4 regions of the Bacillus swezeyi genome follow, and region 1 is predicted to be linked to each of the others. Evidence: riboswitches for the same ligand, from Rfam matches in the RefSeq annotation. Region 1 holds a riboswitch; each other region holds the start of a gene.
What was found. A riboswitch is a leader RNA that binds a small molecule or an ion and turns the genes downstream of it on or off. The one in region 1 is predicted to bind S-adenosylmethionine.

Region 1 (7,614 bases):
ATTTTTCATCTACAATATAGAGCGGCCGGTCTTTCACTTCGTCATAAATGCGGCCGATGTACTCGCCGACCGCTCCGAGGATGATCAGGATGAATCCGCTGAACAGGCACTGCAGAATAATCATCGATGACCACCCGGTAATGGTGCTTGTCGTAAACAGCTTCAGGCAGACGACGATAAAAGCGTATATAAAGCCGATCGCTGACAGCACGATGCCTGAGTAGCTTGCCAGTTTCAGAGGCTGAAATGAAAATGAAGTGATGCCGTCGAGCGAAAGCTTCAGCATTTTTTTGAGCGGGTACTTCGTTTCTCCTGCAAGCCGCTCATGCCGCTCGTAATAGACGGCCGTCTGCTTGAAGCCGAGCCAGCTGACAAGCCCGCGGACAAATGGGTTTTTCTCTTTCAGCTTGTTCATTTCATTGACGACTTTGCGGTCCATGAGCCGGAAATCTCCAGTATCGACCGGGATATCGACATCTGTGAGCCGTCTTAGAATTCGGTAAAACATGGAGGCTGTCTGCTTTTTGAAAAACGTTTCACCTTCGCGCTTCGTTCGAACGGCGTAGACAACATCAAAGCCTTGGCGCCATTTTTCAGCCATTTCCAAAATCAGTTCAGGAGGATCCTGAAGATCGGCATCGATGACGACGATCGCCTTGCCGGCAGCATAGTCCGTACCGGCGGTGATCGCAATCTGGTGGCCGAAGTTTCTTGAGAAATTGATGCATTTGACAGCCGGATCGGACTGAGCCAGCGACTTCAGCATATGCATGCTGTCGTCGCTGGAGCCGTCATTTACAAAAATCAGCTCGTATGTTTCTCCGGTTGAATCCATGACGCTTTTCAGTCTCTCATAGGTGCCGTCGAGGACTTCCGCCTCGTTAAAGACGGGAACAACAATTGAAAATGTGACGGGTTCGTTCATATTGATCACCTTTCCTTTCATCAATCCAGCTCCACTTTATAGAGCGTCTGATTTCCACCAGGTCCGCCAGACTGTGAACTGTCGTCTGAAGAAGAGCTGCTGTATTCGCTTTTTGAAATCTTCGTGCCGTTTTCTTTAATCCAGCTGGTGAGTTCCGAATTATCTTGGCCTCGGCCGCCGCCAATCATGAAGTATTTGACTTCTCCGTTTTTGACGAGCTTCTCAAGTTCATCAACAGTCAGGATCGGGTCGCTGCCTGAGAATCCGCCCATCGCCATCACAGCTTTGCCTGTTTTGATGATGTAGGAGGAAGCGGAATTAGAATTTGAGACCGCGAACAAATACTTTTCTCCTGTGTTGTTCTTTTTCAGGTAAGACAACAGTTCTTCATCGACTGATTCGCCGCTTCCAGGGCTGCCGCCGCCCGCTCTGCCTTGCTCAGACTTGCTGGAGCTGTCTCCGTTCTCGTTTTGGCCGCTTTGTTCAGGATCCATGCCAGTTGGAGCTTCATTGGTGTTTTGGCTGTTTTGCTCAGAGTCAGAATCTGTTGCTCCGTTTTGACTGCTGTTTTCATTGTTGTCTGTTTGGCCGTCTTGGCTGCCAAATCCAGGAGGTCCGCCGCCGTTGTTCATCTTACCGCCGCCAATTGACTGCGCCGATTGAGGATCTGCTTGCGGTATCATACCGTTTACCCCGTCAGCGAGAGTTGCCGTTGTCCAGTAAAAAGGACCGATCAGCATCCCGAGAAGTGCTGCAAGTGATAGATAATAGCTGAATGACTTTCCTTTTTTAACAAAGAAGAGAAGACAGCTTGTGACGATTCCGAAAGCGCCGATGAGAATACTCCAAATGATGCTGATGTCGCTGATGTAAGGATTCAAAATATATAATTCAAATGCAGTTGTCAGCAAAATGCCGATTGGAAGCAGCCGTTTTTTCCAGCCGCTTTCCTCTTGGTAGAGGCGGACCAGTGCCGTCCAGCCTGCACCAGCCAAAGCGGCAATCGGTGCTGCCAGCATGATCAGATAGTAATGGTGGAAGAATCCCGCGACGCTGAAGAATGCAGCGACCGGCACAAGCCACATCGTCCAGTAAATCGTTTCATTCGTTGTGTCATTAAATTTTCTTTGACCGCGAAGGCCTGTAATCAGTAAACCGATAATACCGAATAATACAAACGGGATCAGCCAGCTTGCCTGACCTGAAAGCTCAGATTGGAACAATCTCAGCGGTCCCGGTGTACCTGTGCCGAAAGAGCCTGCTCCATTTCCGCCGCCTCCGGGGCCGCCTCCGCCGCTTTGAACATCCCCTTGTTGGCCGTCCGGTCCGCCAGCAGGCATCTCGCCTCCGCTTGGCGGAGTCATTTGTTCATTTGATGAGTCTGAACTGTTATCGGAACTGCCGTTTTGCTGCTGCGGCATTTCCTGCTGCTGGTTCTTTTGATCTTGATCAGAAGAAGCGGCTCCCCCGCCTCCGCCATTTTGTCCTGTGAGACGCTGGATTCCGTTGTAGCCAAAAGCGAGCTCAAGTACAGAGTTGGTTTGGCTGCTTCCGATATAAGGCCGCGAACTCTCCGGCTGGCTGTCGACGATGACTGCCCAGGAAACGGAAACACCTGCCAGGACAATGACTGATGTTATAAGAGATACAATTTTTTTGCGAATGGTCGTCTTAGCTGCAATCAGATAAAATAGCAGGAATGCCGGTAACACCATATAAGCCTGCAGCATTTTCACGTTAAAGCCGACGCCGACCATAAAGAAGGATGCGATGAGCCACAACATTTTTCCTGTGCGGACTGCTTTAAACAACATCCAGGTTGCAAACATCAAACAAAGGACGAGAATGCTGTCAACGTTGTTTGTGTGGCTGACTGCAACGGCAATCGGTGTACATGCCATCACGAGAGCAGCAATTCTTGCCGCCGTTTTTCCAAAGGTCGGTTTTACAATAAAGTACAAGAGTGATACAGAGATCACTTCAGCGATCGCTTCGGGCAGAACGACGCTCCAGCCGTGCACGCCGAATACGAGAGCGAATAGTGTTTGAATCCATAATGCGACAGGCGGTTTATCAACAGTTACAAAGCCTGCCGGGTCAAAAGATGCGTAAAAGAAGTTATGAAAGCTTTGGGTCATACTTTCCACGGCCGCCGTATAGTAGGCGTTGTCTGTGTCGCTATTCCAGATGCCGTAAAGATTTAAACCTGCAGATAATACGAGAATCAAAATTAGGAATATATCAATTTTCCTTTTCTTTTTCATTATTCGGTCACCTCACTTAAAAGCATTATAGAAGCCAAATATGATCAAACTATGAACAAATCAAGAAGGATTTTTAAATTGTAAAAGTGGACAAAAAAAAGAGACATACCTAAGGAAAGGTATATCTCAAAGTGATCTGAATTTATTTCCACACATCTTCTGCAATCTCAATCACATGGCGCAGCTTCTCCCACTGCTGCTCTTCAGTCAGCAGGTTGCCTTCTTCTGTAGAGGCGAAGCCGCACTGCGGGCTCAAACAAAGCTGGTTCAGATCAACATAGCGTGAAGCCTCTTCAATGCGCCGCTTAATTGCATCCGGACTTTCAAGCTCCCCGAATTTAGATGTGATGAGGCCGAGGACGATTTGCAAGTCTTTCCGTTTCACGAAACGAAGCGGGTCAAAGCCTCCGGAGCGTTCATCATCGAATTCAAGGAAGAGTCCGTCAAGGTTTAATCCGTCGAAAATGGTTTCCGCCGCGGCGTCGTATCCGCCTGATGCCGCCCATGTCGAACGGAAGTTTCCGCGGCAAATGTGCATTGTTACAGTTAAATCATCGGGGCGTCCGTCAAGTGCTTCATTGATGGTGTTGGCAAAGGATTGGCGCAGCTCATCAGGTTTGCGGCCGAAGGCCTTGATCTGCTCTTGCCCCTTTTCTGAGAAAAATACTGCCCAAGCCGTGTCATCCAGCTGCAGATAACGGCAGCCGGCATCATAGAATGCGCGGATTGCTTTTTTGTAAGCCTGCGCTACATCATGATTGAACTCATCGAGATCCTTGTATGCACTTTCTTCCAGCTTCCCTCTGAAAAACAGCATATTCGGACTTGGAATCGTCATTTTCGGCGTATGGGTGCCTGCAATACTATGAAGAAATTGATAATCTTCAAGCATCGGGTGATTCGTAAAATCAAGTTTGCCATTTACTTTTATGCCGCGTGCTTTTGTTTTCGTATTGTGGAATTGAATGCCGCTTTCAGGTACATAGCCTTCAACACCGTCTAAGCCTTCCAGAAAATCAAAGTGCCACCAAGCCCGGCGGAACTCCCCGTCCGTCACGGCTTTCAGCCCGATCTCTTTTTGCTTTTCTACGATGCGCTGAATCTCTTCATTCTCAATCTCACGCAATTGTTCAGCGGTCATCTCACCGGCCGCTCTTTGGAGGCGCGCCTTTTTAACAGGTTCTGACCTTAAGAGGCTTCCTACTTGATCAGCTCGGTACGGCCCCTTTTTTTGTGTTCGCGTTTCCTGTGACCACTCAGTTGATTGTGTCATGATCGATCCCTCTTTCTTTTTTTGTCTTTATGGACATAAAAAAGCTCTTCCCTATCAGGAAGAGCTTGATATACAATCTCCTCCTTATCTTCAAGAACACGAATATGCTCTTAAGGATTTAGCACCATTCTGTCATAGACAGCGGTTGCCGGGTTTCACAGGGCCAGTCCCTCCACCACTCTTGATAAGGAAAACCTTTTTTATGCGATTTTTATAATAATTTTAATATTAATACTTTTTGTGAAAATGTCAATGGGTTTGCTAAAATCTTTCCCATGCTGTAAGAGGTTTAAGCATCTTTCCATACAGCTTTATACTTTTTTTGATATTTTTCATTTTCTTCCTTAGAAACCAAATCTATTGCGATCTGCTTGATTTCTTCAGCATTTATCGCATCGTATAAATGTCTGAGGCCTTGAATGATATCAAATCGAATCAACGTATGATTTTTTTCCGGCAAGCAGTTGTTAAAACGTTCAACAAGATGATACAGGACCATCTCTCGCTGTTCTGTCCCGGCCAAGCCAACCCTCCAAATCGATTGCAGACTGTGCCTTGCGGTGACAAACTTCTCATCTTTTGTCACTTTCCATAATTCAGGAAAATCCTTCAAGATCCTTTTATCCGGATCACTGATCGCTAAATAAGAAAGGAATTGTGCTGCTCTTGATCTTTTATGATGGTCTTGATGATGAAGGTCTTCTATTAATTGATCCCAAACCTCATATGCCCAGTCCACTTCTTTTTCAGCGGCGGCTAGAATGTTTTGATAGGCTTCATACTGGATATTTTTATCTTTGGACTCCAGGTTTGCAAAATACGTCTGAATGAAATGGTCCATTTAAGCATCTCCCATTTTGAAAATTGTTGAGAAAAGATTAACTGATTTATTGGGTTTTGACAAATTGCTTTTTCGGTTCTTTTTCGACAGAGTGGGATACATGTCATTTTAAATGAGGTGTCCCAATGAATGGAGTCCCCATGAATAAGCTGGATAAGGTATACGACATGCTGGAAAGAATTGAATACAGTGCTTATACACGTGAAAGCGCTGGTATTTGAAGTGAATACTTGGATATTTTTTAAATGTTTAACTTAAAATAGAAACTTTTTCCCTTCGTCATCGGTCTAAAATGTGTACCTATTTTGAAAATGGGTAATATAAAAATGACACTTTTAAGGAGGCTGAATGATGAAGAAAAGGACATTTTTGAAAGCTGCCGGTATTTTGATGACAGGGCTCTTGGTTTTTACGATGTTTGGCGGGACTGCTCAAGCGGCAAATGGCAATAAACCGATGGTGACGAGCCATACATATAAAAATGTGAAGGAGCTGAAATATCCGCAGGTCAAAAACTTGAGCAGCAAATCTCTGCAAAACAAGATCAACAATGACTTCAAAAGATATATTGAACAGTCTTATCAAGATTATTTAAAAAATAAAAAAGGCGGTGAACAGCACGGTTATCAAACGGCGTACCAAACGTCTTTCGAGGTAAAATATCTGAACGACAAAAAACTGAGCATCCAGACGGCGAATTATGTATATTCCGGGGGAGCACACGGCAATACAGCTGTTCGTTCGTTCAACTATGATCTGAAAGCGAAAAAGCGCGTATACTTGACCGATGTATTAAACAAGAAATCAAAGGTTGAAAAAACAAGAAACTACATTTATGACTATATTCGAAAGCATCAAGATATTTTCTTCCCTGATGTGAAGAAAAAAGATATCGTTCTTGGTAAAAATACGGCCTTTTATTTTACAAAAGACGGAATCGCCATCGTGTTCCAACAGTATGACGTAGCTCCATATGCCGCTGGAAACCCTGTAGTGCATGTACCGAAATCGGTTTTCCAATAGACATGAGCCCCTGTCCGCAGGGGTTTTTGTTTTGAAAAGAGGTATGGAAGAGGAGATATGACAGAGGTATTCAAGAAGCGCTGCGCCATAACTGACGGGCGAAAAATCAGCCCGGTGTCAGTTCGCAGATTTTTTCTAAATCAAACAGCTCGCAGACATAGAAGATGCATTGCTGTCCGCTGATGATTTGATACTTTTTAAAAACATACTGCCGGTCTGACGAAACAGGTACAAGGTGTGAGAAGTGCTTTCCCAAGGATTCGCCCGTGCTGAAAATGTCACGACGCGATTCCAGTTCTGCAATGATTTTTCCAATGGGGAGTCTTTCTTCTTGCAAATCTTTTTTGATGGCGGGCGGCAATGAATTTGTTTTGACATAGACATAATTATAGGACAAATAATCATCGCCCGTTTTCAGGGAGGAGGTCCTGAATAAGATCTCATCATTGCGTTGAAACAGTCTCGCTTCTTCAGCCGCCAGCTTGTCATAATCGATATAGCTTTGCTGAAAAACCTCAATTTCGGCTTTGCCGCCGATCAGTGTTTCAATGGCTTTGGTTGTTGAACCATCGGTTTTGGTTAACATGTCTTTTACAAGAGAAGCAAGAGATTCAGGGAGAAAATGGCTTGCTTTCAACTAAAGGCACCTCCATACAAAATTAGAATTTTTTGAAAACTTGTATTTAAAGTTATCATGTGGAGGAGAGTTTGTCTAGAAATATAAGTTAAATTTTAGGTGAGTAATGTAAATTTTATCTTTTTTACAATTGGATAGATGAGAATGCGTGTAGGAAAAAGGAGACGTCAGTGTCTCCTTTTCATTCTGCCTTTATTTTAAGTCGTCCCGCCTTCCAAAAGTTGTACAGGTAAATAAGTTTCCAGCGGCAAATCATCGAATTCACCTTCAATGGCTTTTGACAAAATCTCGATCGCCGTCTTGGAAATAAGTTCGATCGGCTGCTGGATGGTTGTCAATTCCGGAAGGATGGACTGAACCGCTTCCGTCCCGTCGTAGCCGATCACTTTTAATTGCCCCGGGATGTCTTTTCTGCGTTTTTTCGCTTCTGTGATGACTGTAGCAGCCATAAGATCATCGCTGGCAAAAATGCCGTCAGCTGCAGGCTGTTCATCAAACAGCTTTGAGATGACTTCCTGGTAATTCTGATGAAATGGAACTTCATATGTAATAGGCTGTCTCCCGTGTTGCCGCATCACATCTTCATATGCTTTTCTGCGAAGATTTGCCGGTGTTTTCAGCTCAATCGGCCCGTTGATATGGATGATGTGC
Region 2 (7,614 bases), 1.6 Mb from region 1:
ATCACCGTCAAATGCTTCATAGCCATAGTTTGTCTTCTTTTTTTCGAGCAGTTCTTTCAGTTTTTCATTAGGTACCGTAAAATCTAAAACCTGATCATCTGTTGTTTTGACCTCGGTTTCTTTCGTGCCGATTTGGTGGCAGATCGAAATCAGCTGCAGGGAATCAGCATGCTCCACCTTTTCAAGCACATGATTGTCGACATAAGGAGACTGCATGATGACATTACCGAACATGTTTGGATAATCAAGCGCTGTCATAAGCGAGACGGTTCCTCCGAGCGAATCTCCGATCAGCGTCCTGCCTGATCCGACTTGATATGTCGGATACTCGCGGTCGGTGAAAGGAACAAGTTCATTCGCCAAAAAGCGTTTATAAGCTTCAAATTTTGAACCTTCGGGATGGTATGTAAGTCTTCTTTCCTTGACGTTTTTGTAAGGAACGCCAATGATGATGGATCGTTCGATTTCGCCGTTTTTCAGCAGTTCCTCAAGCTGCCGGCTGATGCGGCCGAGCCGGAAGTAGTCATGTCCATCCTGGGCGATGATGACATGATATTTGTAGAGCGGGGAATAGGATGCAGGCAAATACACCAAAAGCTCCATCTCTTCGCCGAGCTCTTCTGAAAAAAGCCTTTTCTCCTGAATGACGCCTGTTTTAATAGCCAAGATGAATTCCTCCAGAAATGATGTTGTGAACGTTTCCATACATTGTAACACGAATTTCGCGAAAATTCTCTTCCGAAGGCGCAATTTTCGTTTCGGCATATCCGCGCGAAAAAGAGCTGCCGTTATGATCAGCAGCCCTGAGCTTGGTTGATTATTTTTTCTCGTACCAAGGGATTGACGGTCTGTCCGCGGGATATCCGTATTGTTGCCGATATCGTTTTCTTTCAGCAGTGAAATCCCACCAGCTTTTGCCGCTTCCGGGATGGTTGGCGTAATGGACGATGCAGCGCAGCGCATCTTCTGCACAAGGGTCTTCCCAATAGCCTTTTAGCTTTTCCAGGCGAATGATCAAATCTGCGCCTGTTTCATGCTTGATTTCTGCGAGAGAATAATAGCCTAAATCAATGACGGACTGAGCTATTTTCGGCCCGATGGAAGGGACCGTTTGAAATTGGGCGAGCGCTTTGATGTATTTTGCCCGCGCCAAAGGTGAATCGAGCGCCTGAGCGAGGCTTGACAGCTCCAGTTCTGCTGCATCTTTCATTTTTATCCGTGCGGCTCTTAGGTTTGACCGCTCTTGTTCTGTCAAAGGCAGTTTCATGTGATCACCTTCATTCAAATATACAGATCGAACATGTTGATATGATAGCCGAGCTGTTTCAAATAGTTAAACAATTGGGCCCGGTGATGGAAGATGTGGGTGAGCGTTTCCGTCAGCCAACGGCTTTGGGTCATTCCTGTTTCAAGATAAAACGGCGTTGTCTTCTTTGTCAAAAATTCTTCATCTGGCATGGATGTAAAAAAGGATTTGAATTGCTCATAGCCTTTTTCCATCGCTGCCGTCATTTCCTCCGCGGATTGCAATGCCCCATACCGTTTTTCGAGCTCGGTGATATCGCTTTGCTTTTTCTCTCGCATGATAGCCAGATCCGTTTCCGGAATGGCGATGAGATGGTAAGCCAGCTCTTTCAGGCTGCGCATGTTATCGGTGGGGCGGTAAGGCCAATCGGCTTTCTTCACCTTTTGTAAAAGAAGGCATGTCGATCGAATCCCCGTTTCCATTTCGTGCAAAAGAACATCTCGTAATGTATGAACCGCATTCATCAGCGTCACCCTTTCTATTTGAATTCATTCATATTTTATCAGTTAATCCTGACAGCTTTTGTCATGATTCAAAAAAATTCAGCTGTAGCGCTTCAAAAGCTCGGCAGCTTTTTGCTTGAGGCGCAGTTTGATTTCCCTCGGTTCTATAACAGCGGCTTCAGCGCCCAGATTCCACAAAAGATCTGCAAAATAATCGATTTCCGTTCTTGGGATTTGCGTATTGATCGAGCCGCTTCCATCTTCATGTATATCAACGATTTTAAGCAAATCAAGGTCTGACATGGCCTTGCTTGTTCCGGTCCGCGTCAGTTCGGCGTGTAGACGGACAGGGTTCTCGCACCCGCTTTCTGAAGTCTGAATCCAGCTGTGAACGGACTCATAAGGAAGATCGCGGGCTTGTTCAACATCTGTTTTTTCCGCCCTTGCAATGCGATCTGCGCGAAACAGCCGGAAATCCTGTCTTTTAAAACAGTATGCCGGACAGTACCAGAAGCCATTCCAGCTGTATAAGCCGATCGGCTGAATGGACCTTTTCGTGCCGCCCGCCGTTCCTTCATAATGGATCGTCATAACGGATTGCTCTATGGCGGCGTCCAGCAAAGCGTTTAAATGCTCAACTGCCTTTGGACGGTTCGGATTCCAGAAGACGATCCTATCTTTCATTGTGTCGATCCGTTTCTGCATGTTTGCAGGGAGGTGATGATAAAATTTTTTCAAAACCGTTCTCGTTTCGGCTTCAAAGGGGAGCGATCCAAAAAACTGCAAAGATTGATAGGCAAAAAACATGGCAGCTGCTTCAGATTCTGTGAAAAAAAGCGGCGGCAGCATCGGCTCATTCAGTAAATAATAGCCTCCATTGGCGCCTGTTTCAGAATAGACGGGGACGCCGAGAGCGCTCAGCTCATCCAGGTCGCGGAGAATGGTGCGGTACGAGACGCCGAATTCAGCGGCAAGCTCCCGGGCTGTGAATCTTCGCTTTGTATGAATGGTCATCATCAGTTCGATCAACCGCTGTGTTTTAGGCATTCGCTTCCTCCAAATGTGACGTATGATTAAATCATACCACGATAAAAGAGCCGGAAAGATGAAAAAAAGCCTCTTGAAAAATGTCCAGATTTAGTTTAAAGTAAAGAACAATCAGAAAATTAAAGAGATTCTTATCATGAGAGGTGGAGGGACTGGCCCTTTGAAACCTCAGCAACCGGTATGCACTGATTTTGTCAGTGTACCAAGGTGCTAAATCCAGCAAGCGGATGCTTGGAAGATAAGAAGAAGCGTATAATCCCCTTCTTCTTATGAAGAAGGGGTTTTTACTTTTTAAAGGATGGTGTCATATGACTGAACATGTACAAACAACACTGGCGCAAATCGGAAACCGAAGTGATGAAATAACAGGAACCGTCAATCCGCCCGTTTATTTCTCATCTGCCTACAGACATAAAGGAATCGGAGAATCAACCGGATTCGACTATATCCGTACAAAAAATCCAACAAGACAGCTTGTGGAAGATGCAATCGCGAAACTCGAAGGAGGGACGCGCGGTTTTGCGTTCAGTTCTGGTATGGCTGCCATTCAGACGATCATGGCTTTGTTTCAAAGCGGTGATGAACTGATTGTCTCCTCAGATTTATACGGAGGAACATACCGCCTTTTTGAAAACGAATGGAAAAAATACGGCCTCCGCTTTTTATATGACGATTTTTCAGATGAAGACTGTATCAAGTCGAAAATCACGGAAAACACAAAAGCGCTGTTTGTGGAAACACCGACAAATCCGTTAATGCAGGAAACCGATATTCAAAAAGTCGCAGAAATCGCCAAGGCGCACGATTTGCTTTTGATCGTCGACAATACGTTTTATACACCTGTTTTGCAAAAGCCGATTGAATGGGGCGCTGATCTCGTCATTCACAGCGCGACAAAGTATTTGGGCGGCCACAATGATCTCTTGGCAGGGCTTGTCGTCTCGAAAGGCGAAGCGCTGTCCGAAGAGATGTTTCAGCATCAAAACGCCATCGGGGCCGTCTTATCGCCGTTTGATTCCTGGCTTTTGATGAGGGGCATGAAGACGCTGGCTCTCAGAATGAAGCAGCATCAGGAAAACGCCCGCGAGCTCGCGGCCTTTTTGGAAGCGCAAGAAGAGGTTGCCGATGTTCTTTATCCAGGACAGGGCGGCATGCTGTCATTCCGTATCCAAAAGGAAGAATGGGTCAACCCGTTTTTGAAACATTTAAAAACGATCTGCTTTGCCGAAAGCCTCGGCGGGGTAGAAAGCTTTATCACCTATCCGGCGACCCAGACCCATATGGATATTCCTGAAGAAATACGCATCGCCGGCGGCGTCTGCAACAGGCTCCTGCGCTTTTCAGTCGGAATTGAGCATGTATCAGATTTGAAGGAAGACCTTCAACAGGCGCTGCAGAAAGTAAAAGAGGAGGCGGTTCCGCATGAGTAATGGAAATTGGACGTTCGAAACAAAACTCGTCCACAATCAAAATAAAACAGATGAAGCGACCGGAGCCGTCAGCGTGCCGATCCAGCATGCTTCAACCTTTCATCAAGGCTCATTTGACCAGTTTGGCGAATATGACTACAGCCGTTCCGGAACGCCGACGAGGAAGGCGCTTGAAGACACGATAGCAGAGCTTGAAGGCGGGACGCGGGGATTCGCGTTTTCATCCGGCATGGCCGCTATTTCCACCGCCTTTTTGCTTTTATCAAAAGGCGATCATGTCCTCGTCACAAAGGATGTCTACGGCGGAACGTACCGCATGATCACAGATGTGCTGAGCCGCTTCGGCATTGAACATACTTTCGTCGATATGACCGATTTAAATGAAATTGCTTTAAACATAAAAGAAAACACTAAAGTCATCTACCTTGAGACACCGTCAAATCCGACGCTCGGCATTACGGATATAAGAGGCGTCGTCAAGCTTGCCAAAGCGCACGACTGTCTGACGTTCCTTGATAACACATTCATGACCCCGGCGCTGCAGCGTCCGCTTGAGCTCGGCGTTGATGTCGTGCTTCACAGTGCGACGAAATTTTTAAGCGGCCACAGCGATGTTTTATCAGGACTTGCTGTTGTTAAAGACAAAAAGCTCGGGGAGGATCTTTATAAACTGCAAAATTCGTTTGGAGCGGTTCTTGGCGCCCAAGACTGCTGGCTTGTGTTGAGAGGATTGAAAACATTGCAGGTGCGGCTGGAAAAAGCGAGCAGAACGGCTCAGCAGCTAGCCGAATTTTTTGCGAAGCATCCCTCTGTCAAACAGGTTTATTATCCGGGGCTGTCTTCCCATCCAGGCGCTTCCGTTCATAAACATCAGTCAACTGGTGCAGGAGCGGTGCTTTCCTTTGAGCTTGAGGATGCAGAAGCTGTTAAAAAGGTTGTGGAACATGTCTCACTCCCAGTCTTTGCTGTGAGTCTTGGCGCGGTCGAATCGATTCTTTCGTATCCGGCGAAAATGTCGCACGCCGCCATGCCGAAGGAAGAGCGGGAAAAACGGGGCATTACAGACGGTCTCCTGCGGCTGAGCGTCGGTGTAGAGAATGCCGATGATTTACAGAAAGACTTTGCACAGGCCTTGCAAACCGTAGCGGGAACGCTTGCCCGTTCATAGTCGGAAAGCGTGAAAAGCCGGTGAATTCGTGAAGAATCTCCGGCTTTTTGCATCTTAGACAAATGATGAAAACCATGTTCCGAGCAAGGTTCCGACATAATTGCCGATCAGATAGCCGAACGTTCCGACCAGCATGATCGGGGCGACAAGCTCCCTCCAGCCTTTTGCAATCGCCATCGCAGCCGCAGTCGTCGGACCGCCGACTGAAGCGTTGCAGGCAAGCAAAATTTCTTCAAGCCGAAAACGAAAGATTCTCCCCGCTGCCAGCGAGACGAGCAGATTGGAGATCGCGACAATAAAAACAAATGCCAAGAGAAGCGGAGCATTTATCAGGATGATTCGCAAGTCCGCAGGAATGCCGATTACCACAAAAAATAAATAAATCATATAAGTGCCGATTTCTTGTGTTCCGCGCATCTTTTCAAAGTAACGCGGAAAGGCAAAAGTTGCGGCGAGCGTCAGCGTTGTCAGAAGCAGATACTGGTCGCCGAGAATCCCGGATAATAGCCGAACGATAAACGAGTCACTTTCAGAAGGGAACAGCCCTTGAAAAAAAGCGGCCGTTTTAACAGAAACAACGACAATCGCAAATGCCGTCCCCATATTCAAGGCAATGTCCCGAAGAGACATCTCGTTTCGCTCCCAGTAAGATTCAGCTTGATTTTTTTCGGGAGCAGCTATTTCAGATACGGAAAACCGTTTTTGAAACCATTTTAACGCAGGGATGCCCATTAAAATGAAAAAGAGCAAAGCCATCATAAAATTATCGGCAACAACTGTCGAAGATACGTACTCGCCCGGAGTTTGAAATTTTGCCGCCATTGCCGCAAAGTTCACGCCTCCCCCGATATAGGAAGCGCTGATCATCCCGCCGATTTTGTCAAGGTACGGGATTTGCTGTTTAAAAAGGAAAAATGCGATCAGGCTTCCGATCACAGTACCGACAGAGCTGATGCAAAAAACAAACAAAAGCCGTCTGCTTTCTCTAACAATTTTCCGCAAGTTGATTTGAAAAAGCAGCAAAGGAATCGCAAGCGGAACGACATATGTCCAAACCGCATCATAAACAGGTGACTCAGTCGGAAGAATCCCCGCATTCGTAAACGCCATCGCCCCGCCAAGCGCAAGCACGGCCCCAGACAACGCAGCAGCCCAGCGAAACCGCTGCTCCAAATAAATGCTCACAGCCGCCCACACCGCAATAAACCCCCAAAGCACCCATACATCATCAGGTGAAATGAATGAAGAATTCATGAAAATCTCCCCGTTTCAGTTTAGTATTTTGAATAGTGTGATAATTAAATAGTGTAATAGGGGGGTTGGGATTGAGCAATAGGGGGAGTATAAAAAACAGCAGAACAGAGGAGAAAATCTTTTATATCTAACTCTTTTGTGGTCATTTGTAAAATCAATACAAGAAAGAATTTGATCACCCCGCCCGTCTTGAAGATCACCTTGTGAATGACCCTTTTCCGCATGTTGTCATGTAAAACACAAAAAAACAACCCCTTGATTCGCAAGGGGTTGTTGGTATGATTTCGACTGGGGGGGCACCTCAAGATTCCTTCTTAAAGCAAAAAGGCACCGTCTCTCACTTCACCTCAAATGAGCTCGATCCCCATGCTTCCGGAAACGCGGGTGCTCGGGAAGTATGGAACTTCTCATTTCTTTTGCTACAGGGTGTTCTGAGGTGAAAAACTGATGTTTTGATTGGTAAAGCTCGACTAATTCTCCTTTTTCCAGTACACCCAATGTGTCGCTAATCTCATAGGCGGCTTTAATATCATGGGTTATAAAAAGATAAGATAAGCCGAAGTCTGCCTTTAATTCGTTTAATAATGTTAAGATGAGTGCTTGGTTCACCATATCTAGACTGCTGACAGCTTCGTCTAGAACAATCAGTTTTGGTTTGAGGGAGATCGCTCTTGCAATATTGATCCTTTGCAATTGACCGCCGCTAAATTGGTGCGGGTATTTTTTTAAGTCCTTTTCGCTTAGTCCAACCCTTTCCAATAATTCAACAATGGTTCTTTTTTGTTCAGCTGCTGTAAGCCTTTCGTAGTTTTCTAAAGGCTCTGCAATAATACGTTCTGCGGTCATGCGAGGGTTGACCGATGAGTATGAGTCCTGAAAGACAGCTTGAAGATTACGGCGGATTTTTTGACGAATAGGCTTATCCGCAGTATAAATATCATGCCCTTGAAACAGAATTTGTCCATT
Region 3 (7,614 bases), 690 kb from region 1:
ATGCGAAAATAGACGGTGAACATTTTTCGGCATTCATTGTTGAAAAAGACTTTCCGGGCGTTTCGACAGGACCGGAAGAGAAAAAAATGGGTATTAAAGGCTCATCAACCCGCACACTCATTTTAGACCAGGTTCAAGTACCAAAGGAAAACCTGTTAGGTGAACCAGGAAAGGGTCATATCATTGCGTTCAATATATTAAACATCGGACGCTATAAGCTGGCCGTCGGTACGATCGGCGCTTCCAAACGGGTGATTGAGCTGTCAGCTGCCTACGCAAATCAGCGCAGACAGTTCAAGACGCCGCTATCCAAATTCAGCCTAATCGGCGAAAAAATCGCCAACATGTCAGCGAAACTCTATGCGATGGAAAGCTCTGTTTATCGGACGGTCGGGCTTTTTGAAGACAAAATGGGCACCTTGAGCGAAGAAGACCAAAAAGACGGGAGGCAGATTGCAAAAGCAATTGCCGAATACGCCATCGAATGTTCGTTAAATAAAGTATTCGGGTCAGAAACGCTTGATTATATTGTTGACGAAGGCGTCCAAATCCACGGCGGCTACGGATTTATGCAGGAATACGAAGTGGAGCGCGCCTACCGCGATTCACGGATTAACCGGATCTTTGAAGGGACAAATGAAATCAACCGCCTCATCGTACCGAGCACATATTTGAAAAAAGCCTTAAAAGGGGAGCTGCCGCTCTTTGAGAAAGCAAAGGCGCTTCAGGAAGAGCTGATGATGCTCATGCCTGAAGAACCGGGCGACGGGGTCTTGGAACAGGAGAAGCATTTGCTGAAAAATGCCAAAAAGATCGCGCTGCTGACCGCAGGGCTTGCTGCACAAAAATACGGAAAAGCGATCGACGCAGAACAGGAGATCCTCGTGAACATCGCTGATATTGTCAGCCAAGTTTATGCGATGGAATCAGCCATTTTAAGAACCGAAAAAGCTGTCTCGGCATTTGGCGAAGAAAAAAATGCACAGAAAATCCTGTATACGCAAATTTTCACACAGGAAGCTTTTCAGGAAATTGAAAGCCATGCAAAAGAATCGTTAATTGCGGTGGAATCAGGCGATTCGCTGCGGATGATGCTGTCCGCCCTCCGTAAACTGACACGCTTTACGCCTGTCAATGTCATTGAGAAAAAACGCCAAGCTGCCAAAGGAGTCTTTGAAGCAGAGAAATTCATCGTTTAATGAAAAGGCCCTGCAATTACAGCGGGGCTTTTTAGCTGCCTGATGAAAGCAACGTTTTAGGTTTTTAAAAAGATCTGTGTTAAAATAGCCTCGGATCATTCGAGAGGGGTGAACGCATGGCTTTGGATTTTTATTGGTACCCGAAATGCGGGACTTGCCGAAAAGCGAAAAAGTGGCTTGAAGATCACGGAGTAGAAGTAAACGGGATACATATCGCTGAAGAGCCGCCGAGCAAAGAAAAGCTGAAACAGCTTTTTGAAAACAGCGGACTTGAATTGAAAAAGTTTTTCAATACGAGCGGACAAAAGTACCGCGAACTTGGCTTAAAGGATAAGCTGCAAGACATGTCTGAAGATGAACAGCTTGAATTGCTGGCTTCCGACGGTATGCTGATCAAACGTCCGATTACAACTGACGGCAGGAAAGTAACCGTCGGTTTTAAAGAAGATCAGTTTAAGACGTACTGGTTATAATGTATGAATATGTGATATCTTCAATGTAGGATGATTTAAAACATTTTATGGAGGGGTTAGCATGAGCACACCAAAAGAATTGCGTTATTCGGAAGAACATGAGTGGGTTAAGACTGAAGGAGACAAAGTCAGAATCGGGATTACTGATTTTGCCCAATCCGAGCTTGGAGACATCGTTTTTGTCGAGCTTCCTGAAGTGGGAGACGAGATTAAAGCGGACGAGCCTTTTGGAAGCGTTGAATCTGTTAAAACCGTTTCAGAATTATACGCCCCGATCAACGGGAAAGTCGTTGAAATAAACGGAGATTTGGAAGACAGCCCTGAATTTGTCAATGAGTCTCCGTATGAGAAAGCATGGATGATTGTCGTTGAACCGGCTGACACTTCAGAAATCGACGGCTTGATGACTGCAGAACAATATGATGAAATGACAAAAGAAGCCTAATTTAGGATAGCAGCCCGTCATTTGGATACTCTATAAAAAGAGGGGGTGTCCAAATTGACGCTGAAAAAAGAGCGGATTGATATAACAGAACATGTGAAGGGCCATTTTAAAGACGGCGGCATGCAGCTGTATCATGAAAATGAACCAATCGGCCGTATGACCGGCATGGATCAATACGAACTGGAATCTGGATACTATTTCCAAGATGGTAAATTCTACAAAATGGCTGATACCACAAGTGCACCCGATGCAAAATATGTAGACTGTGATGACCAGCAAGGCTGGTGTTAAACGGCTCAGGCGGTGAATATTCACTGCCTTTTTTCACAAAAAATCTATTTTTCTCTTAAAGGTGATCCATATGCCAGAAATCGAAAAAGTCATGATCGTCGAGGGGAAATCCGATAAGCTGAAGGTAAAACGTGTCATCGAAGAACCTGTTGACATTATATGCACGAACGGAACGATCAGCCAAACAAAGCTCGATGAATTTGCCGAGAATCTGTATGATAAAGACGTTTACATATTGGTGGATGCCGATGAGTCCGGTGAAAAGCTGCGCCGGAAGCTCAAAAGGGAACTGCCTGAAGCATCCCATTTGTATATTGATAAAGCCTATAAGGAAGTCGCTTCAGCCCCGGATCACCATGTGGCAGAAATCCTCTTTCGGTCAAATATTCGAGTGCATACAAAATTTTTATGATAAAAAAGTATAGAGGTGCGGTTTAACATATGCAGGAACTTCAAGAACGAGAATTAAAACAGCTTGAGCAAAAGACCTGTCTATTGTATTTATACACCCCTTTTTGCGGGACCTGCCAGCTGGCCGGAAGAATGCTGGAAGTCGTTGACGACATGCTTGCAGATGTTCCTTTCTATAAAAATAATCTCAATTATTCCCCAACATTCGCCAAACAGCATGAAATTGAAAGTGTGCCGTGTTTTCTCCTTTATAAGAACGGGCGCATCGTCAAAAAAGAGTATGCTTTTCATTCTGTTTCCCACTTATATGATATGATTAAACAAAATGCTGTTGATTAAGGGTGTTTTTGACATATTTCTCGGGAAATAACCCTCAAAAACTTGTCGAGCAATTCATAAAGGACTCCCGTTGTATGCAGAGAATCTGTAAGTATGACCAATTTACAGGAGGTTATACAGTTGGAGAAAATAGGATTGATAGAAAGAGAGGACCGGTCTCTTTTTTTAAAACCTCTATTATCCACAACGGCTTTGCTGATTACATTTCAAGGTGAAAAAGAAGCTTTTACGTTAGCGATCAATGAACAGGGGGAAATGGAAAAATCAGCCATACCGAAAAATGCTCATTTGACTTTTTTTGGGGATCAAAGCGAGATTATCGACCTTCTTCATGGAGATATTTCCCTGCAGCAGCTCGTACAGCGCGGCACCGTCAAGGTAAAAGGCTCTTTCAGGGCTTTATTGAAGCTCGAAGCGATTTTATGGCTTACGGACGGTTTCTTCAAAAACAGCGACCTTCATTTATAAAATTCTTAAAATGTTGGAAAAACGACAGATTGACAGTGTTAAGGCAGAACAGTGAGGCGGACATTCAGTTCGCCTCTTTTACCTGTTGATCATATCGGGTAGGCCGTTTGTCTTAAGAAAAGTAGTTGACAACTATTTTTTCGCATGATATCTTAATTTAAGAATTCCGATCATCATAAATTAAAAAATGAATATATGATTCTCTTATCCAGAGAGGTGGAGGGAAGTGCCCTATGAAACCCGGCAACCATCAACATATGTTGAAATGGTGCCAATTCACACGAAGCGTTAAGCTTTGAAAGATGAGAGAAAGGCCAAGACTTTTCAAAAGCCTTTCTGCTCAAGTGTGCAGAAAGGCTTTTTTCATTGATCATCAGGAATTCAGGAAGCATACTTGACTTAGACGTCGAAGAATAGAGCAAGAAAGCAGGTGATGGCTTTGATAAATCTTCAAGGTGTTTCAAAGGTTTATCAGTCAAAGCATGGAGATGTCAATGCTGTCCAGGATGTCACCCTTACGATAAAAAAAGGTGAAATCTTCGGAATTATTGGATATAGCGGAGCTGGAAAAAGCTCCTTAATCCGTCTTTTGAACGGACTTGAACAGCCGACTTCAGGTACAGTTGAAGTCGCGGGCCGAACGATAGGCGAAATCAAAGGGAAAAAACTGAGGGATGCGAGAAAGGAAATCAGCATGATCTTTCAGCATTTCAACCTTTTATGGTCGAGAACAGTCCGCGACAATATTGCCTTCCCGCTGGAAATTGCCGGCGTCAGCAGGGCAAAACGTTTAAAAAGAGTCGCTGAACTGATTAAGCTCGTCGGTCTTGAAGGAAAAGAGAACGCCTATCCTTCCCAGCTGAGCGGCGGACAGAAGCAGCGAGTCGGGATCGCAAGGGCGCTCGCGAACAACCCGAAAGTTCTCCTTTGTGATGAAGCGACATCAGCGCTTGATCCGCAGACAACTGACTCGATCCTGGGTCTTCTGTCTGATATCAATGAAAGACTCGGACTGACGATCGTCCTGATCACACATGAGATGCATGTCATCAGAAAAATCTGCCACAGAGTGGCCGTCATGGAAAACGGCAGGGTTGTCGAAGAAGGCGATGTATTGAACGTCTTCAGAAAACCGAAGGAAGAAATGACAAAGCGCTTTGTTCAGCAGGTAACCGAACCGGAAGAAACGAAGGAAACCTTGAAACAGTTCCTTGATGAAACGACATCAGGGCGGACGATTAAGCTCGCCTTTGTCGGCGAAGCAGCTGAAACACCGCTGATTACGCAGATCATCCGAAAATTTGATGTTGAAATCAACATTCTTCAAGGGAAAATCTCGCAAACGCAGGACGGCGCTTATGGTTCATTGTTCATTCATGTAGATGGAGAGCCGCATGAAGTCAATGAAGTGGTTGAATTCATCAAGAGCCGGCAGGTAGAAGCTGAGGTGATCACAAATGTTTGAAAAACTGTTTCCCAATGTAGACATGGAGCAGCTGTGGGAAGCCACATATGAAACGATTTATATGACAGGAATTTCCCTTTTCTTTGCTTTTATCATCGGAGTCATTCTCGGTATGCTGCTGTATTTGACTTCAAAAGGGAATATTTGGCAAAACGGAGCGATTAATGCGGTGATCGCGGCAATCGTCAATGTGTTCAGGTCTATTCCATTTATTATATTGATTATTTTGCTTCTCGGTTTCACAAAGTTTTTAATGAGTACCATTCTGGGGCCGAACGCGGCACTTCCAGCGCTGATTATAGCGTCCGCTCCGTTCTATGCCCGCCTTGTGGAAATCGCTTTGCGCGAAGTCGATAAAGGTGTGATTGAAGCGGCGAAATCAATGGGGGCGAAAACATCAACGATCATTTTCAAAGTGCTCCTGCCGGAATCAATGCCCGCGCTCATTTCGGGCATTACGGTTACAGCGATTGCGCTGATCGGTTCAACCGCCATGGCCGGTGCGATCGGGTCGGGCGGACTCGGCAACCTTGCATATGTAGACGGATTCCAAATGAATAATCCCGATATTATATTAATCGCAACTATTTTCATCTTGGCTATTGTGTTTATCATCCAGTTTATTGGGGATTTGATTACAAATAAATTAGACAAACGTTAGGGAGGACATCAACATGAAAAAAGGTTTATTAACTGCTTTATTCATCATTTTTGCCGGCGTTTTGGCTGCTTGCGGATCTTCTAGCAGCGAAGGTGATAAAGACAGCAAGGTCATCACTGTCGGAGCGACGCCGACGCCGCATGCCGAAATTCTTGAGGAAGCAATACCGCTTTTGAAAGAAAAAGGATACGAGCTTAAAATCGAGAAATTCACAGACTACAAACTGATCAACAAAGCGCTCGTTTCTAAAGATCTTGACGCGAACTACTTTCAGCATGTTCCATATCTTGAGCAGGAAATAAAAGAAAACAAAGACTATGATTTAGTTAATGTCGGTGCAGTCCATCTTGAGCCATTCGGCATCTACTCAAAAAAATATAAATCATTAAATGACCTGCCTGACGGTGCAACCATTATTATGAGCAACAACGCCGCTGAGCAGGGCCGCATGCTGGCAATGCTTGAAAAAGCCGGCTTGATCAAGCTGAAATCAGGCATTGACAAAGTAGACGCAACGGTGAAGGATATTACGGAAAACAAGAAAAACCTAAACATCAAAAACAATGTCGCGCCTGAAATGACGGCAAAAGCATATGAAAACAATGAAGCTGACGCCGTGTTCATCAACGTGAACTATGCGATCCAAAACAAGCTGAATCCGAAAGAAGATTCAATTGAACTCGAATCTCCAAAAGACAATCCTTATGCAAACATCATTGCGGTGCGCAAAGGTGATGAAGATTCAGATAAAGTCAAAGCGCTTCTTGAAGTATTGCGTTCTGATGACATCAAAAAATTCATCGATGAAAAATACAAAGGCTCTGTCATTTCTGTATCTGAATAAAGGAAACAACCCCCGGTTTGCAGAAAACCGGGGTTTTCAGCGTGTCGACAAACCCTCGCATTCGTTGTCAGGCCTGCGCGTCGGTGCTCACGAATTCCAACATTCGCTCCGCTCCGATGCTCACCCTTCCTAGACTGCAAGGGTTTTCAATCACGCTGAAAGGATGACAAAATTCTAAAACTTTAAACCGTTTTAGGATTTTGTCAACAATCTACAAACCCCGGTTTGCAGAAAACCGGGGTTTTTTCGCGTAATTTTTGAAATACGGGCCATACTAATGAAAAATGAATTGCAAATGGAGGAAGCAACCGTGAACCAGCATGAATCAGAAAGCATCATAGAATCCGCTCTGCAGGAATATAAAGCGGGAATCGGCATCTTTTCGGAGAAAATGCCGGGCATTGCATCCAAATACAATAAGTTTACTGAAGAATGTTTTAAACAAGGTGCATTAAGCGAAAAAGAAAAGCAGCTGATCGCACTTGGAATCAGCGTCAATACCCAGGATGAATATTGTATTATTTACCACATCAAAGGCTGTCTTGACTGCGGAGCGAAAGAAGAGGAAATTCTTGAAGCCGTCGGCGTCACCGCAGCATTTGGCGGAGGAGCAGCAATGAGCCAAGCCGTCACACTCGTGCTGCAGGCCATGGAAGAATTCCAACAAATGAAACACTGATCGAGAAATAAAAAGAATTTTCTATTCATCGCCTGTGAAATGCCGGAATATCGACAGAGATCAGCATATTTAAAGCATACTCATCTTTGCAGAGTCTGTATATAATTGGTATCATGTAAGAAAATCTCTGAGAGGATGATTCATTATTTGTTCAAGCCAAGATCAGCTTGACCTTGAATTTACGGCAGAAATGGAAAAAGCGATGCACAAGTCCCATGGCATGGGCTACCAAGAATACAGCAGAAGCCATGAGAATCGGCTCGAAGTCGAGAAAAGGCGTGAAGAGCATTATCAAAAAGGCAAACAGATCGTTACAGATATGAAATTGATGAACGGATA
Region 4 (7,614 bases), 1.3 Mb from region 1:
GAAAGCCAGTTTGCCGATTTTCAGACTGATAAGGCCTTTGACCTTTTAGAAGATATGAAAATCGCTGGGGATAAAAAAATCGGAAGGCTTTCCAAAGGGAACCGAGGCAGACTGAAGCTTGTGCTGACATTGGCGCGCAATGCACCAGTCGTGCTGCTTGATGAGCCTCTTTCAGGCCTTGATCCGCTGGTGAGAGAATCGATTGTCAAAAGTCTGCTTACAAATCTTGAGCTTGAAAAGCAGACGGTGATCATCGCCACGCATGAAATTCATGAAATCGAACCGATTTTGGATGAAGTGATCGTCGTCTTAAACGGGCGGATTGAGGAAAAAAAGGATGTCGAAGAGCTTCGTGAAGAATCAGGGGTTTCGCTTTTACAATGGCTTAAACAGCTTATCAAAGAAAAATCATGATGAATCTGCAACTTCAAAAGTCGGGAGGGGAAATCAGTGGAAACACTGCTGCAATTAAAAAACGTCTCAAAAACGATCAGAGGAAAGAAAATTATCGACGGATTGAGCTTTGATGTACACGCCGGAGAGATATTCGGCTTTTTAGGGCCGAACGGCGCCGGAAAAACGACGACGATCAGGATGATGGTCGGTCATATGAACATCACCGCTGGAGAGATTGCCGTGTGCGGTGTGAGCGTAAAAGACAATTTTGAAAAGGCTGCCGGCCATATCGGGGCGATCGTCGAAAATCCTGAGCTGTATAAATTTTTAACGGGCTATCAAAACCTTCAGCAATATGCGCGCATGACAAAAGGCGTGACAAAAAAGAAAATCGATGAAATCGTCGAGCTCGTCGGTCTGAAGAGCAGGATCAATGATAAGGTCAAAACGTATTCTTTAGGCATGAGGCAAAGGCTCGGCCTTGCTCAAAGTCTTTTGCACGATCCAAAGCTGCTGATCCTTGATGAGCCTACAAACGGACTTGATCCGGCTGGAATCAGGGAAATCCGCGATTATTTAAGAAAACTGACAAGGGAAAGAGGCTTGGCCGTCATCGTTTCGAGCCACCTTCTTTCTGAAATGGAACTGATGTGTGACAGGATTGCCATCATTCAAAACGGCAAGCTGCGCGATATTCAACATGTGCACGGAGCTGCCGCGGACGAGAGAAAGCGCTATTTCATCCAGGCTGATGATGTAGACGCCCTGCTTCGCGAGGCTGCTGGGTTTGGAGACAGACGGGTTGAAAAAGTTCAAACGGGAATAGAAATCAGCCTCTCGAAAGGTGAAGTTCCTGATTTCATTAAACATTTGACCGACGGCGGCATCCGCTTATATGAAGTGAAGGTCATCAACAAATCTCTGGAAGACCGATTCTTGGAAATCACCGCAGAAGATGAGGAGGCTCAGCATGTTTAATCTCGTTGTTAATGAATGGATCAAAATTTTCAATCGAAAAGGAACATACGTCATGATCGGGTTATTGCTGTTATCCGTCATCGGACTGGGCATCATGACCAAGACTATAGGCGAAAGCGGCGTGAGCGCAGATTGGAAAAAGGAATTGGCGCAGGAAAATGCGGATATGAAACAACAGCTTGAAGGCGTCAATAATCCCGTTCTTGAACAAAACTACAAAAAGTCGATCGCCATTAATGATTATCGAATCAAGCACGATTTACCGGAGGATGGAGAGTATTCGGTATTGTCGTTTATCAATGATGCCATAGATGTAATTCCCATGATCGGACTGTTTGTCATTACGGTAGCGGCGGGGATTGTCGCAAATGAATTCAGCTGGGGAACGGTGAAACTTCTTGTCATTCGGCCGATCAGCCGCTTTAAAATATTATTATCCAAGTATCTTACGGTGCTGCTGTTTGCGCTGGCTTTGCTTTTCATTTTGTTTGCAAGCGCGGGCTTAACAGGTCTTCTTTTATTTGGTACGGGAGAAAGCAGCCAGGTGCACCTTGCGTATGTGAATGGAAGCGTAGAAGAGCAAAGTCTTCTGCTGCACTTAGCCGGCAGCTACCTGCTGAATTCGATCTCACTGTTCATGATGTCGACGATGGCATTTATGATTTCAGCCGTTTTCAGAAACAGTTCTCTTGCCGTAGGGATTTCGATCTTTCTGCTTGTCATGGGTGGAACGGCGACAGGCCTACTTTCAATGAAATTCGATTGGGCGAAATACATCTTGTTTGCCAACACGGATTTAACGCAGTATTTTGACGGAACACCGCTTGTTTCAGGAATGACGTTAGGGTTTTCGATTACGGTGCTGGCTGTCTATTTTATCGTTTTTCAAGTGCTGGCTTTCGGCGTATTTACAAAAAGAGACATTGCTTCATAAGCGGTTTTGGAACGAAAGCATAACACCGGTTTCCGGGCGTTATGCTTTTTTTAAAACATAAAAAGACTGCTGACGATAAGTCAGCAGTCTTGTATGAAGATCAGCGGTTCCCAGCTTATGCTTTTGTTACGTTAGCAGCTTGTGGTCCGCGGTTTCCTTCAACGATTTCGAAAGATACAGATTGGCCTTCTTCCAAAGTTTTGAAGCCTTCGCCTTGAATAGCAGAGAAATGAACGAATACATCGTCTTGTCCTTCAACTTCGATGAATCCGAATCCTTTTTCAGAGTTAAACCATTTTACTTTACCTTCTAGCATGAAATTTCCTCCTAAAGCGATAACGCTTAAATTCACTATTCTTGCTCTAAAACAAACTTCCAAGACGAAAACTCTTACAAAACTTTCTTCTTAAAGATAGTTCGAACAAAAATAATTACCTTTACTTTACCAGTGTTTAAGCGAAATTACAACTGCTAAACGCAAATTTTTTTAAAAAAGTGAATTTAGTTAGGATTGTGAGACGGAAAAATGAAAAACCGCACCGGCAGGGGAAGCACTTTGAAAGGCAGCTTTCCCATGCCGGTCCGTAGAAAGCTCAAAAAACCCTCATTGACAACATTCCGAAGAAGCTGTAAAGTTAGGTAAAACTTTATACATCAACAACTTCTTATTCAGAGAGGCGGAGGGAATTGGCCCTATGAAACCTCGGCAGCGGGTTCTGTGCGATACAGAATACTGTGCCAACTCCAACAAGCCGTACAGGCTTGAAAAATAAGAAAAGCGGATGCACTCAAATATTCCCTTGAGCTGATAGGCTTCTTCTTATTTTAAATAAGAAGAAGCCTTTTTTGTTATCTAAAACACGGAGGAGGATCATCATGATTACATTTCAAGGGGTTGAAAAAGTGTATGAGAGCGGCGGACAGAAAGTCCGTGCGCTGAATGGCATTGACCTTCATGTCAATAAAGGGGAAATATACGGAGTCATTGGATTTAGCGGAGCAGGCAAAAGCACGCTGATCCGCTGTGTCAACTTTCTCGAAAAACCGACGGCGGGAAAGGTATTCGTTGGCGGTCGGGATTTAACATCATTGTCAAAAAGCGAAATCCGCTCTGTGAAACGGAAAATTGGAATGGTGTTTCAGCATTTTAACCTTTTAAATTCGAAGACTATTTTCGCAAATGTCGCGGAGCCGCTTGTACTCGTCAAAACACCGAAAGCCAAAATCAAACAAAAAGTGATGGATCTGCTTCGTTTTGTCGGCCTTGAGGATAAAGCGGGCGATTATCCGGATCAGCTTTCAGGCGGGCAAAAACAGCGCGTCGGCATCGCGCGGGCGCTGGCGACAAATCCGGAGGTTCTGCTTTGTGATGAAGCCACATCTGCGCTTGATCCGCAGACAACCGGCGAAATCCTGAAACTGTTAAAGCGTGTCAACGAGCAATACAATATTACGATTCTTTTGATCACCCATGAAATGAATGTCGCAAGAGAAATTTGCGACAAAGTCGCTGTGATTGAAAAAGGAAGAATCATTGAATCAGGCAGTGTGTTTGACGTTTTTTCCGCACCGCAGACAGACACATCCAAAAGCTTTATTCGATCGGCTATAGATCATGAGATTCCTGAATCGATCCAAAAGCTGAATGTAAAGCATCTCTACCAATTTCAATTTATCGGGGAATCATCAGGGAAGCCGTTTCTCTCCCGTGTATCAAAGCGATTTGATGTGGAAGTCAATATTCTTCACGGAACGATTACAGAACTCCAAGGCATTCCATTTGGCAGCATAACGGTCGAGCTGCAGGGAGAAGACGATGAAATCAGGCGGGCTCTAGATGATATCCGTAAAGAAAACATTCGAGTAAGGGAGGTTTCATAGATGCTTGTTACATATGACCAAATCATCAATGCACTGTTAGAGACGATACAGATGACTCTTTTTTCACTTTTGTTTTCAAGCATCATCGGAATTCCGCTCGGGATTTTGCTCGTTGTCACAAGAAAGGGAAATCTCCTCGAAAATAGAGCGGTTTTTACGATTGTCAATGCCATCATTAACATTTTCCGATCTGTGCCGTTCATTATTTTAATGGTTGCTTTAATCCCGATAACACGGCTGATCGTAGGGACGTCAATCGGAACATCGGCTGCGATTGTGCCGCTTACTTTTTATGCGGGGCCATATATAGCAAGGCTTGTAGAAAACTCTCTTCTTGAAGTGGACCCCGGGGTCATTGAAGCAGCTGAAGCTATGGGGGCCACCCCGCGGCAGATCATCTTTCGATTTTTGATTCCGGAAGCGCTCGGTTCATTGGTGCTGAGCTTTACGGTTGCGACAGTCGGGCTTGTCGGGGCTTCGGCAATGGCTGGTGCAATAGGCGCCGGCGGACTCGGAGACTTGGCGATCACTTACGGCTATCAGAGATTTGATACGCTGACGATGATCATAACGGTGGCGATGCTTGTCATCGTTGTACAAGGATTGCAGACATCAGGAAATGTGCTTTCAAAAAAAATAAGAAGAAGATAAAAAGAGAGGTAGACGTAATGAAGAAATTTGCTTTGATCATCATCGTTCTTTTGTTTGTCATTGTGTTTGCAGGATGTGCAGCAAATTCGGACAGCAAAACGATTAAAATCGGCGTCAGCGGAACGGATACGAGAATATGGGATTTCGTGAAGAAAAAAGCGGAAAAGGAAGGATTGAAGCTTGAAATCGTCAAATACTCAGACTATGTTCAGCCAAATCAGGCTTTGGCAAGCGGAGACATCGATGCAAACGCCTTTCAGACGATATCTTATTTTAACACGTTTAAAAAAGAACGCGGCCTTGACTTATCGCCCATCGGCACGACGATTATCGCTCCGATGGGGGTGTATTCCGACAAATATCAATCAGTCGGCGATATTCCTGACGGCGCAAAAATCGCAGTTCCAAATGAAGCGACCAACATGGGAAGAGCGCTGCTCCTTTTGCAGTCGGCGGGATTGCTACAATTAAAGGACGGCTTTGACGGCAACGGAACACTTGATGCCATTAAAGAAAACCCTAAAAACTTGGAAATCACAGCAGTGGCGGCGGAGCAGACTCCCCGTGTCCTCCCTGATGTGGCTGCTTCTGTCATTAACAACGGTATCGCGGTTGACGCCGGCTTGCACCCTGTAAAAGATTCAATCAAACTGGAAGACGAAACAGCGACGCCGTATATTAACATCATTGCCGCCAGAACAGAAGACCGTAATCGCGAAGATTTAATAAAAATTGTGGAGCTTTATCAAGCAGACGATACGGCTGAATTTATCAAGAAGGAATTTGACGGGGCACAGCTGCCAACGTTCGTTCCTCTTAAAGAAATCGGAGAATGAAGAAAAGCTCCAGGCCCATTTTTGGCAGCAGGTATAATTCCTACTTGACCAATCAGGTTTGTTGTATTATAGTTTTCTAATGTAAAAAAATTCTGGGGGTGCTTTTGTTATCATGACATTCTTTATTATTATAAATATTCTCGTCATGCTTGGCCTGATGGCGCTCCTTTATATGATGCAAAAAAAACATGTTTCGTTTTCTAAGCGGGTATTTACCGCTCTCGGACTCGGAATTGTGTTTGGGTTTGCTTTGCATTTTATATATGGTTCGTCTTCAGAAACGATTACACAAACATCTGATTGGTTCAATATTGCCGGCAGCGGCTATGTCAAGTTTTTGCAGATGATTGTCATGCCGCTTGTGTTCATTTCGATTTTGGGTGCTTTTACAAAGCTTAAATTGACCCACAACATCGGAAAAATCAGCGGACTGATCATCGGGATTTTGATTGCGACGACCGCTGTCGCTGCTGCTGTAGGTATTGCCTCCACGCTTTCCTTCGACCTTCAAGCCGTCCAGGTTGATCAAGGCGGTGCAGAGGTTTCAAGAGGAGCCGAACTTGAGCAGAAATCTCAGGACATGGAAGCCAAAACGTTTCCGCAGCAAATCGTTGAGCTTCTTCCGGGAAATCCGTTTTTAGATCTTACTGGAGCAAGACCAACGTCAACGATTGCGGTTGTCATTTTTGCGGCTTTTCTCGGAATCGCTTATCTTGGCGTAAAGCGAAAACAGCCTGAACAAGCTGAACTCTTTAAAAAAGTCGTTGATGCCATATATGCGATCATCATGCGCGTTGTAACGCTGATTTTAAGACTGACGCCTTACGGTGTACTGGCGATTATGACAAAAACGATTGCGACAAGTGACCTTGACAGCATCGCAAAACTCGGCAAATTTGTGATTGCTTCATATGCGGCGCTGATTGTGATGTTCATCATTCACTTGCTGCTGATTACAATCAGCGGGTTGAACCCGGTCACATACTTGAAAAAGGTATTTCCGGTGCTTGTGTTTGCCTTCACTTCAAGATCTAGTGCTGGCGCTTTGCCGTTGAATATTAAAACGCAGCGGAGCCTCGGAGTTCCTGAAGGAATTGCCAACTTTGCCGGCTCATTCGGCTTATCGATCGGCCAAAACGGATGTGCGGGTATTTATCCCGCCATGCTGGCGATCATGATCGCACCGACAATCGGGCAAAATCCGCTTGATCCGTCATTCCTTTTCACCGTGATTGCTGTCGTTGCGGTCAGCTCTTTCGGTGTGGCAGGCGTCGGAGGCGGTGCGACATTTGCAGCGCTTCTCGTCCTATCCGCTTTAAATATGCCGGTTGCCCTTGCCGGACTGCTGATTTCGGTCGAACCGCTCATCGACATGGGGCGTACGGCTCTTAATGTCAGCGGAAGCATGACTTCTGGTCTTGTGACAAGCAAGGTGACAAAAGAGCTTGAAATAGACACTTATCACGATCGTACCAATATAATAGAAGCAGAAATGTAAAAAAGGCCCGCACATGCTCAGGAAGCTGTGCGGGTTTTTTTTATGAATACGTTTGATCTGCATCATACATGGTCTGCTGTGTTGTTTCATCGTTCATCACATTGACCGGAGCTTGCGACATATGGCCGAATGTTTGCTGCTGGTTTCCCGTATGGTCCGATTGGCTTTGACCTTGCTGCTGCTGTGTTTGTCCTTGCCCTCCGGGATTGAAGGCCTGTTTAATCATTTCAGCCGGGTTTATCATCATGTTTTTCTGGCTGTTTCCGTGCTGCTGTCCGCCCATTCGGTTCGAGATCATGCTTGTTACTCTTTTGCGGATTTCGGGGGAAAATGCTGCGGTTAATGCAGCAGATCCCAAGACTAATACAGCGGGATGGATGCCTGTTTTTCTTCTGAACAAAGGGTCAACCTCCTTTTTACGTATACCATCCCCAGCCCTG

Region 2: it holds a riboswitch for S-adenosylmethionine, as region 1 does, so the genes downstream of both, RBH91_RS06960 (methionine biosynthesis PLP-dependent protein) here and RBH91_RS21675 (5-methyltetrahydropteroyltriglutamate--homocysteine S-methyltransferase) in region 1, are expected to answer to the same signal.
Region 3: it holds a riboswitch for S-adenosylmethionine, as region 1 does, so the genes downstream of both, metN (methionine ABC transporter ATP-binding protein MetN) here and RBH91_RS21675 (5-methyltetrahydropteroyltriglutamate--homocysteine S-methyltransferase) in region 1, are expected to answer to the same signal.
Region 4: it holds a riboswitch for S-adenosylmethionine, as region 1 does, so the genes downstream of both, RBH91_RS05310 (methionine ABC transporter ATP-binding protein) here and RBH91_RS21675 (5-methyltetrahydropteroyltriglutamate--homocysteine S-methyltransferase) in region 1, are expected to answer to the same signal.

The regions. Positions count from the first base shown of each region.
Region 1 is NZ_CP133085.1:4,332,624-4,340,237, reverse strand. Features, by position in the region: gene RBH91_RS21685 (glycosyltransferase family 2 protein) at 1-946, opposite strand, end outside; gene RBH91_RS21680 (glycosyltransferase family 39 protein) at 946-3,189, opposite strand; gene RBH91_RS21675 (5-methyltetrahydropteroyltriglutamate--homocysteine S-methyltransferase) at 3,332-4,462, opposite strand; SAM riboswitch class I at 4,544-4,653, opposite strand; gene RBH91_RS21670 (hypothetical protein) at 4,752-5,303, opposite strand; gene RBH91_RS21665 (DUF3298 and DUF4163 domain-containing protein) at 5,655-6,326, shown strand; gene RBH91_RS21660 (chorismate--pyruvate lyase family protein) at 6,433-6,963, opposite strand; gene RBH91_RS21655 (LacI family DNA-binding transcriptional regulator) at 7,161-7,614, opposite strand, start outside.
Region 2 is NZ_CP133085.1:1,439,978-1,447,591, forward strand. Features, by position in the region: gene RBH91_RS06940 (esterase family protein) at 1-666, opposite strand, end outside; gene RBH91_RS06945 (helix-hairpin-helix domain-containing protein) at 818-1,267, opposite strand; gene RBH91_RS06950 (DinB family protein) at 1,282-1,770, opposite strand; gene RBH91_RS06955 (helix-turn-helix transcriptional regulator) at 1,849-2,796, opposite strand; SAM riboswitch class I at 2,925-3,041, shown strand; gene RBH91_RS06960 (methionine biosynthesis PLP-dependent protein) at 3,105-4,226, shown strand; gene metC (cystathionine beta-lyase) at 4,219-5,394, shown strand; gene RBH91_RS06970 (DUF819 family protein) at 5,449-6,648, opposite strand; gene nikE (nickel import ATP-binding protein NikE) at 6,991-7,614, opposite strand, start outside.
Region 3 is NZ_CP133085.1:3,643,012-3,650,625, reverse strand. Features, by position in the region: gene RBH91_RS18255 (acyl-CoA dehydrogenase FadE) at 1-1,199, shown strand, start outside; gene RBH91_RS18250 (arsenate reductase family protein) at 1,316-1,672, shown strand; gene gcvH (glycine cleavage system protein GcvH) at 1,734-2,117, shown strand; gene RBH91_RS18240 (YusG family protein) at 2,172-2,408, shown strand; gene RBH91_RS18235 (toprim domain-containing protein) at 2,479-2,820, shown strand; gene RBH91_RS18230 (thioredoxin family protein) at 2,850-3,158, shown strand; gene RBH91_RS18225 (SCP2 sterol-binding domain-containing protein) at 3,279-3,626, shown strand; SAM riboswitch class I at 3,828-3,935, shown strand; gene metN (methionine ABC transporter ATP-binding protein MetN) at 4,066-5,091, shown strand; gene RBH91_RS18215 (methionine ABC transporter permease) at 5,084-5,752, shown strand; gene metQ (methionine ABC transporter substrate-binding lipoprotein MetQ) at 5,766-6,596, shown strand; gene RBH91_RS18205 (carboxymuconolactone decarboxylase family protein) at 6,892-7,275, shown strand; gene RBH91_RS18200 (YuzK family famiily protein) at 7,478-7,614, shown strand, end outside.
Region 4 is NZ_CP133085.1:1,115,058-1,122,671, forward strand. Features, by position in the region: gene RBH91_RS05290 (ABC transporter ATP-binding protein) at 1-414, shown strand, start outside; gene RBH91_RS05295 (ABC transporter ATP-binding protein) at 451-1,374, shown strand; gene RBH91_RS05300 (ABC transporter permease) at 1,367-2,308, shown strand; gene cspB (cold shock-like protein CspB) at 2,424-2,624, opposite strand; SAM riboswitch class I at 2,971-3,084, shown strand; gene RBH91_RS05310 (methionine ABC transporter ATP-binding protein) at 3,185-4,189, shown strand; gene RBH91_RS05315 (methionine ABC transporter permease) at 4,190-4,840, shown strand; gene RBH91_RS05320 (MetQ/NlpA family ABC transporter substrate-binding protein) at 4,858-5,676, shown strand; gene RBH91_RS05325 (L-cystine transporter) at 5,789-7,174, shown strand; gene RBH91_RS05330 (hypothetical protein) at 7,215-7,574, opposite strand.